DNA from 2 places in the Paenibacillus sp. FSL R5-0470 genome. Region 2 is predicted to be linked to the other one. Evidence: a T-box and tRNA genes for the amino acid it is inferred to sense, from the RefSeq annotation. Region 2 holds a T-box; the other holds one or more tRNA genes.

Region 1 (9,908 bases), 3.0 Mb from region 2:
AATCTGAGTGGGAGAGAGCGTACCTAATGTTTGATGAAGCGTTGGGTCAAGATCAAATTGATTATGCTATTTATATTTTAGAGGCAGCAGAGCGCAAGTATCAGATACATCTTAAACATGCAAAGAGCATTGGATTAAATAGCAGTCAGATGTAGGCGCTAACCAAATGGAAATATAGGAGGGATCAACATGCTAAGAATGTTAGCTACAGGAGTACTGGTCATATCGGTTGTATTGTTGAGTGTAATTGTATTCCGGAAAAAACTTGGCTTTGGATGGCTTAGTCTGTTCGGAGCTCATTTGGTACTGGCTGCGCTCGCGATATATGTAGTGAATTTCTCGGGTTTAATCACACAAGTTCATATTCCCTTGAATCCCGCAACCATAGGCGCAGTAACGGTTCTTGGCCTTCCAGGCGTAGTAATGTTAATAGGATTAAGAATTATTTTGTTTTAATGCTTGACGTGAGTTTGAAAAATATGATACATTAAGTCTCGCCCCTTTGGACAAGATGTTGATTAACAACTTGCTGAAACGGTAAGCGAAAAAAAGAAATTAAAAAAACGCTTGACGAAAACAAAGGTGCTGTGATATATTATAAAGGTCGCTGCTGACAAGCAACGACGACGAAAGATGAGACATTGATCTTTGAAAACTGAACAACGAGTGAGTGGGAAATCACGAAAGTGAAATCCAAAATTAGAGAATTAATTTTCTCGTCAGATGTTTCAAAATGAGCATATCGCTCTTTTCAATACTAATTGGAGAGTTTGATCCTGGCTCAGGACGAACGCTGGCGGCGTGCCTAATACATGCAAGTCGAGCGGAGTTATTTTGAAAGCTTGCTTTCAAAATAACTTAGCGGCGGACGGGTGAGTAACACGTAGGCAACCTGCCCCTTAGACTGGGATAACTACCGGAAACGGTAGCTAATACCGGATAATTTCTTTTTTCTCCTGAAGAAAGAATGAAAGACGGAGCAATCTGTCACTGAGGGATGGGCCTGCGGCGCATTAGCTAGTTGGTGGGGTAACGGCCCACCAAGGCGACGATGCGTAGCCGACCTGAGAGGGTGAACGGCCACACTGGGACTGAGACACGGCCCAGACTCCTACGGGAGGCAGCAGTAGGGAATCTTCCGCAATGGACGAAAGTCTGACGGAGCAACGCCGCGTGAGTGATGAAGGTTTTCGGATCGTAAAGCTCTGTTGCCAGGGAAGAACGTCCGGTAGAGTAACTGCTACCGGAGTGACGGTACCTGAGAAGAAAGCCCCGGCTAACTACGTGCCAGCAGCCGCGGTAATACGTAGGGGGCAAGCGTTGTCCGGAATTATTGGGCGTAAAGCGCGCGCAGGCGGTCATTTAAGTCTGGTGTTTAAACCTTGGGCTCAACCTGAGGTCGCACTGGAAACTGGGTGACTTGAGTACAGAAGAGGAAAGTGGAATTCCACGTGTAGCGGTGAAATGCGTAGATATGTGGAGGAACACCAGTGGCGAAGGCGACTTTCTGGGCTGTAACTGACGCTGAGGCGCGAAAGCGTGGGGAGCAAACAGGATTAGATACCCTGGTAGTCCACGCCGTAAACGATGAGTGCTAGGTGTTAGGGGTTTCGATACCCTTGGTGCCGAAGTTAACACAGTAAGCACTCCGCCTGGGGAGTACGGTCGCAAGACTGAAACTCAAAGGAATTGACGGGGACCCGCACAAGCAGTGGAGTATGTGGTTTAATTCGAAGCAACGCGAAGAACCTTACCAGGTCTTGACATCCCTCTGAATCCACTAGAGATAGTGGCGGCCTTCGGGACAGAGGAGACAGGTGGTGCATGGTTGTCGTCAGCTCGTGTCGTGAGATGTTGGGTTAAGTCCCGCAACGAGCGCAACCCTTAACTTTAGTTGCCAGCAAGTAATGTTGGGCACTCTAGAGTGACTGCCGGTGACAAACCGGAGGAAGGTGGGGATGACGTCAAATCATCATGCCCCTTATGACCTGGGCTACACACGTACTACAATGGCCGGTACAACGGGAAGCGAAACCGCGAGGTGAAGCCAATCCCATCAAAGCCGGTCTCAGTTCGGATTGCAGGCTGCAACTCGCCTGCATGAAGTCGGAATTGCTAGTAATCGCGGATCAGCATGCCGCGGTGAATACGTTCCCGGGTCTTGTACACACCGCCCGTCACACCACGAGAGTTTACAACACCCGAAGTCGGTGGGGTAACCCGCAAGGGAGCCAGCCGCCGAAGGTGGGGTAGATGATTGGGGTGAAGTCGTAACAAGGTAGCCGTATCGGAAGGTGCGGCTGGATCACCTCCTTTCTATGGAGAATCGTCTTCTGCAATGAAGACATTCAAATCGGAAGTTAAACTTCCATTATAGAACCTTCGGGTTCGAACACTCACTCGTGTTCAGTTTTGAAAGAGCAAGTCTCTTTCGTATGCGTTTGGTGGCGATAGCGGAGGGGTTCCACACGTACCCATCCCGAACACGACCGTTAAGCCCTCCAGCGCCGATGGTACTTGGACCGAAGGGTCCTGGGAGAGTAGGACGCCGCCAAGCGGACAACCATTCTTTGGTTGATTCACAATATTATATATGTTATATGGGCTTTTAGCTCAGTTGGTTAGAGCGCACCTCTGATAAGGGTGAGGTCGGTGGTTCGAGTCCACCAAGGCCCACCATATGACATTATATCCTTTTATGGGGCCATAGCTCAGCTGGGAGAGCGCCTGCCTTGCAAGCAGGAGGTCAGCGGTTCGATCCCGCTTGGCTCCACCATAATTTTAATTCAATACCTTCTTTAAACATTGATCCTTGAAAACTGGATACCGAAACGAATTTGCGTTTTAGAACATCTTTTAGCAACTTGTGTAAACAAGTAAATGTTATTAGTGAGATTTTTCTTAGGGAAAATCAAGGTTAAGCTAATAAGAGCACACGGAGGATGCCTAGGCGCCAGGAGCCGACGAAGGACGTGGCGAACAACGAAACTGCCTCGGGGAGCTGTAAGCAAGCTTTGATCCGGGGGTGTCCGAATGGGGAAACCCAGCTGTGGTAATTCGCAGTTACTCATCTCTGAACACATAGGAGATGTAGAGGCAGACCAGGGGAACTGAAACATCTAAGTACCCTGAGGAAGAGAAAACAATAGTGATTCCGTCAGTAGCGGCGAGCGAACGCGGAACAGCCTAAACCTAAGAGCTTGCTCTTAGGGGTTGTGGGACGTCTCACATGGAGTTACAAAGGAATATGGTAGGTGAAGAGGTCTGGAAAGGCCCGCGATAGAGGTAAAAGCCCTGTAACCTAAACTGTGTTCTCTCCGAGACGGATCCCGAGTAGTGCGGGGCACGTGAAACCCCGTATGAATCCAGCAGGACCATCTGCTAAGGCTAAATACTACCTGGCGACCGATAGTGAAACAGTACCGTGAGGGAAAGGTGAAAAGCACCCCGGAAGGGGAGTGAAATAGAACCTGAAACCGTGTGCTTACAAAAAGTCAGAGCCCGATCTATGGGTGATGGCGTGCCTTTTGTAGAATGAACCGGCGAGTTACGTTTAACATGCAAGGTTAAGTCGAGAAGACGGAGCCGCAGCGAAAGCGAGTCTGAATAGGGCGATTGAGTATGTGGACGTAGACCCGAAACCGTGTGATCTACCCCTGTCCAGGGTGAAGGTGCGGTAACACGCACTGGAGGCCCGAACCCACGCATGTTGAAAAATGCGGGGATGAGGTGGGGGTAGCGGAGAAATTCCAATCGAACTCGGAGATAGCTGGTTCTCCCCGAAATAGCTTTAGGGCTAGCCTCGGTATAAGAGTAGTGGAGGTAGAGCACTGATTGGGTGCGGGGTCCGCAAGGATTACCAAGCTCAGTCAAACTCCGAATGCCATATACTTATTGCCGGGAGTCAGACAGTGAGTGCTAAGATCCATTGTCAAAAGGGAAACAGCCCAGACCATCAGCTAAGGTCCCCAAGTGTGTGTTAAGTGGGAAAGGATGTGGAGTTGCACAGACAACCAGGATGTTGGCTTAGAAGCAGCCACCATTGAAAGAGTGCGTAATAGCTCACTGGTCGAGTGACTCTGCGCCGAAAATGTAACGGGGCTAAACACACCACCGAAGCTATGGCTAGATACGTATGTATCTGGGGTAGGGGAGCGTTGTATGTGGGTTGAAGGTGTACCGTAAGGAGCGCTGGACAGCATACAAGTGAGAATGCCGGTATGAGTAACGAAAAGATCAGTGAGAATCTGATCCGCCGAAAGCCCAAGGTTTCCTGAGGAAGGCTCGTCCGCTCAGGGTAAGTCGGGACCTAAGGCGAGGCCGAAAGGCGTAGTCGAAGGACAACAGTTTGAAATTACTGTACCACCGTAATCCGCTATGAGCGATGGGGTGACGCAGGAGGGTAGTGACGCGGACTGATGGATATGTCCGTCTAAGCAGTGAGGCTGATGTGTAGGCAAATCCGCACATCATTAAGGCTGGGCTGTGATGGGGAGCGAAAATTATAGTAGCGAAGGTCATGATCTCACACTGCCAAGAAAAGCCTCTAGCCAGGAGAAGGTGCCCGTACCGCAAACCGACACAGGTAGGCGAGAAGAGAATTCTAAGGCGCGCGGAAGAACTCTCGTTAAGGAACTCGGCAAAATGACCCCGTAACTTCGGGAGAAGGGGTGCCCCGGTAGTGTGAATAGCACGAGGGGGCCGCAGTGAAAAGGCCCAAGCGACTGTTTAGCAAAAACACAGGTCTGTGCGAAGCCGCAAGGCGAAGTATACGGGCTGACGCCTGCCCGGTGCTGGAAGGTTAAGGGGAGTGGTTAGGGGTAACCCGAAGCTATGAACCGAAGCCCCAGTAAACGGCGGCCGTAACTATAACGGTCCTAAGGTAGCGAAATTCCTTGTCAGGTAAATTCTGACCCGCACGAATGGCGTAACGACTTGGGCGCTGTCTCAACGAGAGATCCGGTGAAATTTTAATACCTGTGAAGATGCAGGTTACCCGCGACAAGACGGAAAGACCCCATGGAGCTTTACTGCAGCTTGATATTGAATTTGGGTACGATCTGTACAGGATAGGTGGGAGCCGTAGAAATCGGAGCGCAAGCTTCGGTGGAGGCGCCGTTGGGATACCACCCTGATCGTATCTAGGTTCTAACCTAGTACCCTTACCGGGTACGGGGACCGTGTCAGGCGGGCAGTTTGACTGGGGCGGTCGCCTCCTAAAGAGTAACGGAGGCGTTCCAAGGTTCCCTCAGAATGGTTGGAAATCATTCGAAGAGTGCAAAGGCATAAGGGAGCTTGACTGCGAGACCTACAAGTCGAGCAGGGACGAAAGTCGGACTTAGTGATCCGGTGGTACCGCATGGAAGGGCCATCGCTCAACGGATAAAAGCTACCCTGGGGATAACAGGCTTATCTCCCCCAAGAGTCCACATCGACGGGGAGGTTTGGCACCTCGATGTCGGCTCATCGCATCCTGGGGCTGAAGTAGGTCCCAAGGGTTGGGCTGTTCGCCCATTAAAGCGGTACGCGAGCTGGGTTCAGAACGTCGTGAGACAGTTCGGTCCCTATCTGTCGTGGGCGCAGGAAATTTGAGAGGAGCTGTCCTTAGTACGAGAGGACCGGGATGGACGTACCGCTGGTGCACCAGTTGTTTCGCCAGAAGCATGGCTGGGTAGCTACGTACGGACGGGATAAGCGCTGAAAGCATCTAAGCGTGAAGCCCCCCTCAAGATGAGATTTCCCAATTAGTAAGACCCCTTGAAGACGACGAGGTAGATAGGTTGGAGGTGGAAGTGCAGTAATGCATGGAGCTGACCAATACTAATCGGTCGAGGGCTTATCCTATACTTAAGACGCAAATTCAATTCGGATTCAGTTTTCAGGGAGTCAAATTCCTGTTTGGATTGCTGTGGTACTGATATCGTTTGGAGAGATACCCAAGTGGCTATAAGGGGACCCTCTGCTAAGGGGTTAGACTGCGTAAGCGGTGCGTGGGTTCGAATCCCACTCTCTCCGCCATTTTCAATCCATAGCATTTCTAATTATTGTGGCGGTGTAGCTCAGCTGGCTAGAGCGTACGGTTCATACCCGTGAGGTCGGGGGTTCGATCCCCTTCGCCGCTACCATAATACCTGGAGGCTTAGCTCAGCTGGGAGAGCATCTGCCTTACAAGCAGAGGGTCGGGGGTTCGATCCCCTCAGCCTCCACCATTATTACTTTTTTAGAATTACTTTTTACACCGTGCCGGTGTAGCTCAACTGGTAGAGCAACTGACTTGTAATCAGTAGGTTGGGGGTTCAAGTCCTCTCGCCGGCACCATTATTATCAATGCGGAACCGTGGTGTAGTTGGCCTAACATGCCTGCCTGTCACGCAGGAGATCGCGAGTTCGAATCTCGTCGGTTCCGCCATTTTTTTCCACAAGACTAGGGTGGGAAGTTTAATGCTACCACTTTATTTTTATGTCAATTTAATATGGCTCGATAGCTCAGTCGGTAGAGCAGAGGACTGAAAATCCTCGTGTCGGCGGTTCGAATCCGTCTCGAGCCACTTTTCCCTGGGGGATTAGCGAAGTGGCCAAACGCATCAGACTGTAAATCTGCTCACGTACGTGTTCGGTGGTTCGAATCCATCATCCCCCACCATTTATGAGCCATTAGCTCAGTTGGTAGAGCACCTGACTTTTAATCAGGGTGTCGAAGGTTCGAGTCCTTCATGGCTCATCCCAAACAGAAAGTCATCACCTTATGGTGGTGGCTTTTTTTGTGTTTTATGGTTGTATTATAGTAGCGCGCTACTGTAGCGATTAACATAATATAAGAGAATATGCTAAAATAGGCGAAAAGAGCAAAAGTGGTGGAGCATGGTGACTATGGATAGTGAGACATTGCGGAAAAAATTAGAGCAGCTCACCGGAAAGAGAACCGGAATCAAGCAGTTAGGGAGGCAGCATTCAGCTTCTCTTTTTAGCATGGGATTAGAAGGACAGGATCAGCTGGTAATCCATGAGGGTCATCTCTGGGCACCTTTGTATGAGAGTGACGGACGTATAACCGCTGTCTGGGTAGAAATGGAGGGGCTCACCTCTCTGGAAGTACAACTGGTCAACTATGCAGTTCGAAATTTTGCTATTGCACTTAAAGCTACAGGGCTTAGAGAAGAAGGTGAAGTGGAGGCGCGGCAGCTTGGCGCTTGGTTGAACACGGAGCTAGAGCAAGAGAAGAATGACACTGAAATTCCCGATGAGATCACTCTAAAGGGACGTCTGTTCGGAGATATGATTCCATTCCTCCTAAGTAGTGAGATTGCCCATAGTCCACAGATCTCTTATCGTTCACTGATGAAATTACTGCGTAGCTATTTTGAGAACGAAATTCTGCTCATTCCCCTTCAAGAGAAGGAATGGTTAATTTTAGCTCGTAAAGAATTACTTACGGGCGGGGATGATAAGGATGATGAAGAAGAGAGTGTAGATGATCTTCTAGCACAGACTAGTATGGGGTTACATGAGCTGATAGCTAGTGAATGGGTAGGGGTATTCCATTTGGCAGTAGCTCCGGCTATAGTCCCTGTTAAGGGATTGACTGGATCTGTAGCTTTGCTCAGGGAGACGATTGTACTTGGTCGTATTTTTCAAGTAGGAGAGTATATTCATTTACCTTGGGAACTGCATTTGGAACGTCTGGTTAACAGCATTCCTGATGTACGCCGCAAACAGTTGCTTGGACAAATTGGTGACTACTCCTCTGTACTATCAGATAAAGAAATGCTGCTGACTTTGGAGACCTTTTTTGAGATGGACTGTAATGTAAGTGAAACCGCCAAGAAGTTGTATATCCATCGAAATACGCTGCTTTACCGTCTGGATAAGATAAAACAAGAGACCGGAGCAGATGTACGAAGCTTTGGGGACGCTGCTATTGTTAAGCTTACTATGCTTTTGTATAAAGTGACGAAAAGGAAATAGGTTTTTTGTGAACCTTACAAATAGCCATAGTGTCCCGACTGGGGTAATATAAATGTACAAGGAAACAGAATTTTTATATTAACTAATTAATAATTAACTCGAGGGGGAAATACAATGGCAGGCGTACGTTTAGAGCATATTTTCAAAAAATACCCGGGTTCAGATAAAGCAACAGTAATCGATATCAATCTTGATATTAAAGATAAGGAATTTCTAGTATTGGTTGGACCTTCCGGTTGCGGTAAATCCACAACTTTGCGTATGATCGCTGGTTTGGAAGAAATCTCCGAAGGTAAAATGTACATTGGCGATCGTGTAGTTAATGACGTTGCACCTAAAGACCGCGACATCGCGATGGTATTCCAATCCTACGCCCTGTATCCGCATATGAGCGTATACCAAAACATGGCTTTCGGTTTGAAACTTCGTAAAGTGAAGAAGGATGAAATCGACAAGAAAGTTCGTGAAGCTGCTAAAATTCTTGATATCGAGCATTTGCTAGATCGTAAACCAAAAGCGCTTTCCGGTGGTCAACGCCAACGTGTCGCTTTGGGACGCGCTATCGTACGTGATCCACAAGTCTTCTTGATGGATGAGCCTCTTTCCAACTTGGATGCTAAACTTCGTGGTCAAATGCGTGCTGAAATCACTAAACTGGTTAAGCGCCTTGAAACTACTTGTATCTACGTAACGCATGACCAAACAGAAGCTATGACAATGGGTGATCGCATCGTAGTTATGTATGATGGTATCATTCAACAAGCAGCTTCCCCTGAAGAGTTGTACAATGAACCTACAAACTTGTTCGTAGCTGGATTTATCGGATCCCCTACAATGAACTTTATCAATGGTACTTTGTCCGAAGTGAGCGGTTCTATCCGTTTCCGTGCTGAGAACCTTGATGTTGAAGTACCAGGCGGAAAAGCTCAAATCATCCGCAACAAAGGTTACATCGGTAAAGAAGTAATCATGGGCGTTCGTCCAGAAGATATCCATGAAGAGCCAGTATTCTTGGAAGCTTCCCCGAACACAATCTTCACTTCATTGGTTGATGTTACTGAAAACCTTGGTCACGAAATGCTCCTTTACTTGAGCGGCCTTGGTAAATCTACTGTAATCGCTCGTGTAGATGGACGTTCCACTACTCGCGAAGGCAGCAAGCCTAAATTGGCTATTGATATGAACAAAATTCACTTCTTTGATAAAGAATCCGAAGCTAACATTTTGTTGGGATAAGATTGTAAAGATCTTTTCTCTCTTGATAAAGCCACCCGAAAGGGTGGCTTTATTGTTTAGATGGCCCCTGTTTGGTTAGGCGCTAAGATTGCATTCATAAGCGTTATCAATTAAGATAGCAGGAGAATTACCTCCGGAATGTAAAGAGATCGCTGCCAACCGGACGCAGTAAGCGGACAAATACCGCAGGTGACGAAAGGACGAAATTACATGGCTAAGAAAGTAAAAGTATCTGAATTGGTACAGCATTTTCAATTAGAGGTTATTTCCGGCCAGGAAGGTCTAAAGAGACCCATTACGGTCGATGACCTGAATCGCCCTGGACTAGAGATTGCTGGTTATTTTGAATATTATCCAGAAGAACGTGTTCAATTGCTAGGCAAAACAGAACTCGCTTTTTTCTCCATGCTGCCCGAAGCTGAGCGGAAAAGTCGACTTCGTGGAATTTGTAATGATAACACACCTTGTATTGTAATTACACGTGGTTTGGAAGTGCCTCAGGAGTTAATTGACATAAGTAATGAAAAGGCTCTTCCTGTGCTTCGCAGCTCGATGGCTACGACTATTTTCTCCAGCCGTTTGACGAGCTTCCTAGAAGGGAAATTAGCCCCTACGGCGACTATTCATGGCGTACTTTGTGATGTATATGGTGTAGGTATGCTAATTACGGGTAGTAGTGGGATTGGTAAAAGTGAAACAGCCCTTGA
Region 2 (9,908 bases):
CATCTGAACAATAGTAGTTGGTAAAGGTGACACCTTCTTTAGCGATTGAATCGATATTCGGGGAGGTATTCCGATGATAGCCATAACATCCCAGATGGTCCGGGCGAAGCGAATCCAAATCCAAATACAAGATTCTCATGAGTTATACCCTGCCTTTCCTTTTAATCGAAATGGTTACGCATCGATTCGGGCAGTTCAGAATGATCTGCTCATGCTTATAGAGTAAATGAATATGGAAAGCTCCGCTATGGAGTAGCGATGTTTGTTTTTGTATATTCGATACTTTTTCGGTACTCTGCCGGACCCCTGCCGTATTCGCCACGAAATACCTTACTGAAATGCGAAGCATCATAATAACCACATCTCTGGGAGATATGCTCGATGGTATAGTCCGTATACTCCAACATTTGTTTAGCTTGCTGCAGCCGTAATTTTCGTAGCATTTGCATAGGTGTCAATTTATATATTTTCTGAAACGCCCGGCTAAAATAAACAGGATTCATATGATAGAGCTTGGAAAGCTCCTCTCTACTAATCTCCTGATCAAGTCTCTCCTCCATATATTGCAACGCCTCGTTAAAGCGGTCCGTGACATAGGGATCTCGTGATGAGCGGCGCCCGCCAAGCTTGGTGCTCTCCATAATTTCATAAAGGAGAAGAAATGCCAATGAACCGACCTGAACATTTCTGAAATCATCCTCCTCCTGCAACCACAGGCTTCGCAGCTCGTCAAACCTTCGCTCATATTCGCTTTGATCCCGAATCCGAATCACCTTGCCTAGCGGGAATAACTTGAAGAAGTCATCTCCGTCTCGCACCTTTGCGTTAATATTAAACAGATAATGTACGCCTTCCATTTTGGAGATCACATTAAAAGGCTCGTTAGGACGGTGGATCATCACGTCTCCGGCAGAAGCAACATATTCTCCCTCGGAGGATGTCGTCAATACCTCACCTTTTTGGATATAAGAGACGGTATAACAAGACTGGACGTAATCGAATAAGACCCGCTTCTGATATTGAATTTTTATAACGTCCAGCACGGTGATATCAAACTGACTATGAATGATTGAGGACAAAGAAGTTCCTCCTTCTAATGTAGTAGTCTTTATGTATTCTCAACCGGTATAATCAGCCGCACATCGAAAGCCAATATTTCCTGCAGAGCTGTCTGGTGTATTTTTGCTCCTGGCCGCCACCCGATAACGGTTACAATAAGATTTATGGCACAAATACGATCCTCCGCGCATCGACCTTGCTACACCACGTACCAGGCCTCTCGGATTCACTGATTCGGAAGTTAAATGATAAGCCTTAGTAAACCAATCCTCGCACCATTCCCACACGTTTCCTGACATATTATAAAGACCATATCCGTTAGGGAGATAGGATTTCACAGGTGCCGTACCTGCATAACCGTCGCTGGCATGATTTTTATCAGGGAACTTTCCTTGCCAAATATTGCAGCGATGCTCACCGCCCGGTTTTAATTCGTCCCCCCAAGGATATCGTTTCTGAACTAGACCCCCTCGTGCGGCATACTCCCACTCTGCTTCCGTAGGCAGACGTTTGCCGGCCCAGCTGCAATATGCATCAGCATCATGCCAAGATATGTGGATCACCGGATGATCAAGGCGTTCGTCTATATGAGAATCCTGACCTTCCGGATGACACCAATTCGCGCCCTCTACTACCCACCACCAGGGAGTTTGAGTAGCTACTTGGATCACCTTTTTCCCTGTCTCCACGGAAACAAAAGAATGAAACACATAAGACCAACCGAAACGCTCCGCATCTGTAACGTAGTTTGTTTCCTTGATAAAAGCAGCAAACTGCTTATTCGTAACTGCCGTTGCATCAATCAAAAAGGGAGATAAGGTAACATTCCTAGCGGGACCTTCTCCGTCTGCGGGGAACCCTTCTTTGTCATCCGTCCCCATAAGAAAAGTGCCACCAGGAATAAGGATCATGTCCGAGAAATCTTTATCCCCTTCTGGTCTTTGGATAGTTGTGTTCTCCTTACAAACATCGATGGAACCTTGTTTCTCGACTTGATTTCGACTAGCTGAACAGCAAGCCCGTATATTCTCTGACATGTACTTACCTCCAATCTGGGATCGTCCCGGCTCTGTCTAAAAAAAGGCTACACCAAGAATGCCCGAGGCAACGATAACGGTGAGTGGATGCAGCTTATATTTCATTAAACCATAAAGTGCAGCGAATACAATGATCAACGTGCCAATGGTCTGCCAACTAATGAAAGCGTGTTCCATGCTATTTAATCCAAATCGAATCGCAGCATAGGCAATCAAGCCTGTAATTACTGGTCGCAAACCATAAAATAACGTTTTAATCCATTGACTGTCCCTCACCCGATAAAAAAAGATGGAAATAACAATGATGATGATTAATGAAGGCAGAACCATGCCTAATGTGGACACAATCGCTCCTTCTATTCCGGCTACACGATATCCAATCAAGGTTGCACTGTTCGTTGCAACAGGGCCCGGTGACATCCCTGCGATGGAAACTACCTCTTGAAATTCCCTTTCAGATAACCAACCACCAGCCATAGCTTCATGCTGAATCATCGGAATGATGGCGTACCCTCCTCCAAAGGAGAGCAGTCCAATTTTTATAAAGATAAAAAATAAATTCCAAATCACATCGCTTCCCCCTAGATGTAATACTCCGGATAATTCGATTCTTCATCAGAAGCTTTCAAGGAATCCTTCTCTGTCCGAACTTGGAGCCCTAAGAGCTGTTTGATTGGCATATATACAAAACCGATAATCAATCCAACTGCGATCACGTAAATGGGATTGATTCCGGAAACTAATAAAACAATCGGTATAAGCAACGCCGTAACAGCCGTAGTCTTGTCAAATATAGCGTTCTTGGCCATTCGATATGCTGCTACTAGGATCAAGGCAATAACAGCACCATGAATCCCCTTCATGGCGGCAATAACTTTTGCTTGGTCGGCCAGTTGTGAGTAAACGGCGCTAAGCAAACAAACAATGATAAAGGTTGGAATCGTAATCCCAGCGATTGCAGCAATCGCACCCTTCACTCCAGCAAGACGATAACCAATAAATGCCGCCGCATTTACACCTACCCCACCTGGTGCTGCGCCAGCTAAAGATAGAATTTCATCCATCTCCTCTTCAGCCAGCCATTTCCGTTTAGTGGAAATTTCCCGTTCGATCATAGGGATCATCGCATAACCTCCCCCGAAAGTTACGGGACCGATTCGAACAAATACCCAAAACAACTGGAACAATAGACTTATCCTTAGGTCTGTATTCGTCGTCGCATTTGTTTTCATAGTTGTTCTCATGGATTCCACCCTTATATTTTCTGTCGTAATTTCATTATATCACTTTTTCCCAAAATGGAATTAAGTTTTTTGAACGGTAAAATACAATCTATGGTTTATGCGTTATACTATATTAATGTTAATAAATACAAACTTTATAAAAAACGATCTTACTAGTTCATCCTATATATAGCTTGGAGGTTTATCGTGGAAAAGCGCTCGACACACATTCCATCCCCAAAGAAACTCCTATACGACCGAATCGCCGAACAAGGCACAGTTTCCAAGTTAGATCTTCTACAAACATTTTCACTTACCAAAAGCACAATGACCCGAATATTAGATGAAATGACGGAAGAAGGCTTGCTGATAGAATGCGGATTCGGGGAATCTAGCGGAGGCAGAAGACCTATTTTATACCAGATCAATCCTTCCTATGGCTACATCATCGGTTTAGAGATTTCCAGGCTGTATTCTTCCCTTGGTTTATTTGATATGCAAATGAACCCAAAATCAATTGTTCACTGGCGAATGGATCAGGCATTCACACCTGAAAGATTTATGGATCACATAAGTAATCAAATACGCGCTTTCCTTAGAGACCATCAGCTGAAGGACAGTCAAATTATCGGGATAGGAATAGGAGCCGTGGGACCGCTTGACCGGGAAAATGGTTTAATCTTAAAACCGCTACACTTCCCTTCTTCTGGCTGGAACAATCTCCCTATTTGCAAACTGGTGGAGGAACGAACGGGCTTCAAAGCTTTACTCGACAACGGTGCCAATTCCGCACTCCTTGGAGAACGATGGTCCATCCGTCACGCTAACATTCAACATATGCTCTATGTTCATGCTGGAGCAGGACTCCGCTATGCGATGATGTCGCATGGAAGTATTGTTCATGGCACGATGGATATGGAAGATGCCATTGGTCAAATGATTATCCAGACAGATGGAACCCGATTAAATAATGAAGGGAACTACGGAGCTCTGGAAGCATTCGTATCTGTGCAGGCGCTAGAACAAAGTGCACGCTCAGAGGCAAAAAATGACAACGACCTGATCCTCCAAAGATATAAAGTCTCGCCTGAGAAGCTAACTTATGATGTACTCGTGCAAGCCTTTAGAGATGGTAATCCACACGCGCGTGAATTATTTACTCAAGCCGCCATTCACTTCGGGATTGGCCTCGCCAACGTTATCAACCTGTTACATCCTGAGACTATCATTTTAGGTGGTGCGCTCATCCACTCTCACGAGTTGTTCTTCCAAACGGCGGTTGAAGTGGCACAGCGTAACACTTACCGTTATCCTGAATACCAACCTCACTTCACTCTAGGTACTTTAAAAGAAGAAGCTGTGGTGACTGGTGCGGCTATTATGGTGAGAAATCAAATGGTTCTTTAACATAATAAAAAGGTTGTCCCAAAACCATTTGCATGATTGTTGAGACAGCCTTTTTTTTAATTTGAGCTATAGTGGTTGACAGCAACTCTTAAATTTTTTCCCGCTTCCGCAGAGACATGGATCATTTCTACCTGGAAGTGGTTTGGCACTTTTCCTGAACTCCAGCATCTGCTCCGATTTAAGTCGGTTTGCTAGCAGTATCATCCGTTCATAGGCATATGAGTAGAACATTTTATAACTACGGCAGAAATAATCAACCTCAGTACGATCATGAACATCAAGCCAATTCCGGTTGCGCGGACATCCCCCATTGCAAAAGCTAAGGTACTCACACTTATAGCATGATTCATTCATATTGGGCTTCATTAACAAAAAATCATCATATACTGGGCTGGTTAGCAGTGTTTCCAGGTCAGTTTGGCCGATATTTCCTAACCTGTGCTCTTCATCAATAAAGAAATCGCAAGGATAGGCATCCCCGTTCGTTTCAAGCACCATCATCTTCGGGCAGCATGAGTTGTGGACGCATAACTCCGCCTCACGATGCATGAATACTAGAAGCATATTCTCAAAAATACGAATGGGAAGCTCCGGATACCCCTCGTTGTACCACAGATCAAATGTACGGCATAAAAACGCTCCGTATTGTTCAGGTGTAATTCGAAAGCGGCCAGGCATATCACTCTTTTGTGAGACAAAATCCATGCAAGGGATAAACTGAATATAAGGAAATTGTTGTTCCTGGTAGAATGCCATCAATTCGTCTGGTTTCATCACATTATCTTCATGAATCACCGTCAGAATACTATAGTCCACACCCTCGTTCTGTAGATGGCGAATCCCACGCATAACTAGATCATAACTACCTTTCCCCGAACCCGTTATACGATGTGCATCATGAATAGGCTCAGGACCGTCCACACTAATCCCAACCAAAAAGTTGTACCGTTTAAAAAATTTCGCCCAATTCTCATGAATTAGCGTTCCGTTGGTCTGCAGCGCATTACTGATCATCGTATGAGGTGGAGCGTACTTAGCTTGGAGTGAAATCACGCGTTCAAAATATGGAAGTCCGGCTAATAGCGGCTCCCCTCCCTGCCAAGAGAAAGTCGCTATACCAGATGATCTTTTCATGTACTGAGCGATAAACCGCTCCAGAAGAACCGTATCCATCACTCGGATCGGATGATGAGGATGTCCCCCGGCAGTACTGTAATAGCAATAATCACAGGCTAGATTACAATCCTCTGAGACGGTTTTCCACATGACATGAAGAGTCTCAGGCCTCGAGGTCTGTATGCAAGTTGTCATACGATTCTGCCCCTCCTATATAAATACAACCTTTATGAAACCTATTTCCTATTTCTTCAATTAAATCATAGGTATGTGCATCAACGATGAGTAAAACATCATAGTTAATCGAATTTCTGGAGATAAAAAAATACACTCCCCATTGTCTGTTAAAACAATGGGGAGTGTATTTTCTTTGAAGATAAATAGAGCATTACCAGACACTTTTTTTTAATTACGGACGTATTCCTTATTCGCTGTTTCCAACATTGATTTCCAATCCGCAAATTTAGTCTCTCTAACTACATGACGATCAAAAAGTTCATCAGGTATGTCAGCAACATCTTCTTCTGTCTTTACTTGAAAGTTTCCTTTGGTTACAAACTCATCGAAACTTTTGTAATTGGAATACTTACTCATAAACGCTTCATTAAACAATTTCTCGAAAGAGATGTGATTGGGATCTTCTTGATACGTTTTCTGTCCTTGTAACTCATTCATCAATTCTTCCATGGTCATTGGTTTTTGTCTTCTCAAATTACCACTCCTAATTTTCTGTTATAGTTGTAGAATATCATGTTAATCCATAAATCACACGAATCCTAAGCTTACCATAATTTTCGCTATTTCACCTTTCAAATTTCACTTAATATGCAAATGATCCGCCTCTATACTTAAAATACAACAAAAAACCTCCCTTATTCATAAGGAAGGCTCTTATTTTTAGGACAATTTCACCAAGCTGTAGTTTTTCTTACCCTTACGGATAATGATAAACCGGCCGCCGATAGCTTCGCTAGCTGTAACTTCCAGTGCTACGTCGCTAACTTTCTCACCATTCATGGAGATTGCTCCTTTGGTGATATCCTCACGTGCTTGACGCTTGGACGGCTCGATACCGAGATCAACCAACCACTCTACGATATTTTTAGATTCCAGTGTAGTTTCGTAGGTCGGCATTTCCTTGAAGCCTTGCTCGATCTCATCAGCAGTTAGGGATTTGATATCTCCACTGAACAGAGCAGCAGTAATACGTTTAGCCTGCTCCAGCAATTCTTCACCATGCACGAATCTGGTCATTTCTTCAGCAAGTGTTTTTTGTGCTTCGCGTTTATGCGGTTCAGTCTGTACTTTTTCCGCAAGTGCATCAATTTGCTCTTTAGATAGGAATGTAAAGTACTTCAAGTATTTCACAACATCACGGTCATCGGTGTTTGCCCAGAACTGGTAGAACTCAAACGCAGTCGTTTTGTTCGGATCCAGCCAAATTGCTCCTCCAGCTGATTTACCGAATTTCGTACCATCGGCTTTCAGCATAAGCGGGATCGTAAGTCCGAATGCCTTTGCTTCAGGACCTTCTTTTCTACGGATCAGATCCAAACCGCTTGTAATGTTGCCCCATTGATCAGAGCCACCAATTTGCAGCTGCACATCTTCATGCTGGTACAGATGCAGGTAATCTAGGGATTGCAGGATTTGGTAGGAGAATTCCGTAAAGGAAATTCCGCTGTCCAATCTGCTCGCTACAACATCCTTGGCAAGCATTGAATTGATGCTGAAGTTCTTACCATAGTCACGCAAAAATTCGATCACATTGATTTTATGTGTCCAATCGTAGTTGTTCACCATACGAATTTGATTGTCGCCATCAGTTACGAACAGTTTTTTCATTTGTGCGGTAAGCGCATCTACGTTAGCTTGGATTTGCTCCAGCGTCTGCAATGATCGCTCGGATTGTCGTCCACTTGGATCACCGATCGTACCCGTAGCACCGCCAATTAGCATAACCGGACGATGTCCTGCAAGCTGGAATCTTTTGAGTACCATGAACGGAATCAAGTGACCAATATGCATACTGTCACCCGTCGGGTCTACACCGCAGTACACCGAAACGGATTTCTGGTTGGTCAATTCTCTAAGCCCTTCGGCATCGGTTTGTTGATTGATGGCATCGCGCCATTCTAGTTCATCGATAATATTCATTGCCTAACACCCCTTAAATTAGTAGATATCCTATAACGAATCATCAGTCCGCCAAGCGAATATAAGGATAGTTGATGAAGAGAAACTTATAAATCCTTATATTTAAAAACAAAAAAATCGTCCCCTTGTCTATTGTAGACATAGGGACGATTGAATAACCGTGTTACCACCCAGATTGCACCAATGAAACGCTAATGCTAAAACACAGCATTGATGCCACTCGTGACGAGATATCGTTCGCCATTCCGCTCGGTGTTAGCCGAGATACTCCAAAGTGTAATTCGTACTCTTAGTGTGTACCGGGTTTCATCAACCCCCGGCTTTCTGAAACAGGGACTAAGCTACTACTGGGCTTCTTCAACGTATATCGTATATAAGATTACAGCCAGTATAGTGAAATAATTCTTCAATGTCAACATCTTAAGCTGAGAATGCCGAGACACACTCCTGCTGTGACGCACTACTAGGCATTGCCTATTTTTTTCTGTTACAATTACAAAAAAAGAGGTGAACGACTCCGTATGCTTGATCCAATCGATAATCATATTTTAGAACGCCTAACTCAAAACAGCAGAATTTCCTACACCGATCTAGCTAAAGAAGTTAATTTATCAAGTGTCGCGGTTAAAGATCGTATTGATCGGCTCGTCAATCAAGGAATTATTGAACAATTCTCAATCGTCATCAACGCAGAAAAATTAGGAAAGAAAATTTCGGCGTATCTAGAGCTTGAAGTGGAGCCTGCCCATTTAAATCATATTGTTAGAGTCCTAAAAGAAAATGAATGCGTAGCCGTACTTTATGAAATGACAGGGCCGTGCATTCTTCACATTCACATTCTAGTTGAGAACCTTGAAGAGATGGAACGGTTTATGCATGAATCCATCTACTGTCTGGATGGTCTAGTCCGTGTAGAAAACCAAATCTTATTAAAACGCCACAAAAATCAGGATGGTCTAAATATATAAAAAAAAGAACCGACTTTAAGACGGTTCTTCGCTGGTTTGGATCTTATTATGTTTATGAAATGATTGCTAATTCGACCTACTCTGTTTTAGATAACTTAGCTTTATAAAATTTCGCGAAATATTCGCTGACCTGAACCTTCTCTTTTACAACTTCTATTGGAGCAACGAGCTTAACGATCTCTCCATTGTACATTCCTCTCGTCGCCCCGACTTTCATCTCTAGAACATTATTATTGTAGCTTATAGTTACTGTCTGAGTAGTCGGCTTCCAGCTCACCTTCGCACCAAAGCTTTCAAAGCTGCTACGTAATCCCACTGCCTTGCGCTCCGAATCACCGAATTGGCCTTTATCGATCAAAGCATGCACACCCCAGTTTCCATCCACCACCTGTGTAATTCCAAAATCCGCGGACACAGACATCAGTGAGTACGCTTCATCCTCGCTCAATTCCATTCCAGCCATTAAAAAATCTTTTGTTTTATGAGCGGCATCCTTCATTGCTTTGTCGATGGACGAGTTTTTGAAAATATCCGTCTGAGCACTAGCCCCCAGCTCCTCCAAATAATTGGCGTAGCTGAAGCCATGCACAACCCATTCGTATTCATTTTCAAGTAAAGGGAAACTTAACCCACTCAGTTTTTGGTTAAGCGTTCCTTTTTTATGAAGAATGACTTGTATATCACCAGTAACTGATGTCTCGATCGCAGTTCCGTTAATCTCGGAATCCCCTTGGCCGGCATGCGGGTCACCAATTGACAGTAGCGCACCCGGTACGGATACAGGATAATACATCGTTGCACCTTCAGTAATCCGCCAATCATCAACGTTGCCACCATTGTATGAAGGAGGTACTGAATCTACAATATCCGCTTCTTTAGGCGCCACACCCATCGTGCCGAAGTGGAGACGTACTGGAATCTTTATACCTTTCAATACATCA

The links. A T-box is a leader RNA that pairs with one kind of tRNA and senses whether it is charged. The one in region 2 lies ahead of tyrS (tyrosine--tRNA ligase), so its partner is inferred to be a tRNA-Tyr.
Region 1: it has a tRNA-Tyr gene. The T-box ahead of tyrS (tyrosine--tRNA ligase) is inferred to sense a tRNA for this amino acid. The anticodon was not compared.

What each region holds. Positions count from the first base shown of each region.
Region 1 is NZ_CP150238.1:140,038-149,945, forward strand. Features, by position in the region: gene MKY99_RS00655 (DUF2508 family protein) at 1-155, shown strand, start outside; gene MKY99_RS00660 (pro-sigmaK processing inhibitor BofA family protein) at 190-456, shown strand; rRNA gene MKY99_RS00665 (16S ribosomal RNA) at 759-2,316, shown strand; rRNA gene rrf (5S ribosomal RNA) at 2,441-2,557, shown strand; tRNA gene MKY99_RS00675 (tRNA-Ile) at 2,603-2,679, shown strand; tRNA gene MKY99_RS00680 (tRNA-Ala) at 2,701-2,776, shown strand; rRNA gene MKY99_RS00685 (23S ribosomal RNA) at 2,916-5,844, shown strand; tRNA gene MKY99_RS00690 (tRNA-Ser) at 5,927-6,018, shown strand; tRNA gene MKY99_RS00695 (tRNA-Met) at 6,049-6,125, shown strand; tRNA gene MKY99_RS00700 (tRNA-Val) at 6,134-6,209, shown strand; tRNA gene MKY99_RS00705 (tRNA-Thr) at 6,243-6,318, shown strand; tRNA gene MKY99_RS00710 (tRNA-Asp) at 6,332-6,409, shown strand; tRNA gene MKY99_RS00715 (tRNA-Phe) at 6,476-6,548, shown strand; tRNA gene MKY99_RS00720 (tRNA-Tyr) at 6,558-6,643, shown strand; tRNA gene MKY99_RS00725 (tRNA-Lys) at 6,649-6,721, shown strand; gene MKY99_RS00730 (helix-turn-helix domain-containing protein) at 6,871-7,965, shown strand; gene ugpC (sn-glycerol-3-phosphate ABC transporter ATP-binding protein UgpC) at 8,080-9,201, shown strand; gene hprK (HPr(Ser) kinase/phosphatase) at 9,412-9,908, shown strand, end outside.
Region 2 is NZ_CP150238.1:3,940,943-3,950,850, forward strand. Features, by position in the region: gene MKY99_RS17280 (sulfatase) at 1-139, opposite strand, end outside; gene MKY99_RS17285 (AraC family transcriptional regulator) at 246-1,079, opposite strand; gene MKY99_RS17290 (formylglycine-generating enzyme family protein) at 1,119-2,096, opposite strand; gene MKY99_RS17295 (chromate transporter) at 2,133-2,666, opposite strand; gene MKY99_RS17300 (chromate transporter) at 2,678-3,340, opposite strand; gene MKY99_RS17305 (ROK family protein) at 3,527-4,726, shown strand; gene MKY99_RS17310 (anaerobic sulfatase maturase) at 4,793-6,037, opposite strand; gene MKY99_RS17315 (hypothetical protein) at 6,248-6,535, opposite strand; gene tyrS (tyrosine--tRNA ligase) at 6,740-7,999, opposite strand; T-box leader at 8,139-8,369, opposite strand; gene MKY99_RS17325 (Lrp/AsnC family transcriptional regulator) at 8,521-8,967, shown strand; gene MKY99_RS17330 (acetamidase/formamidase family protein) at 9,044-9,908, opposite strand, start outside.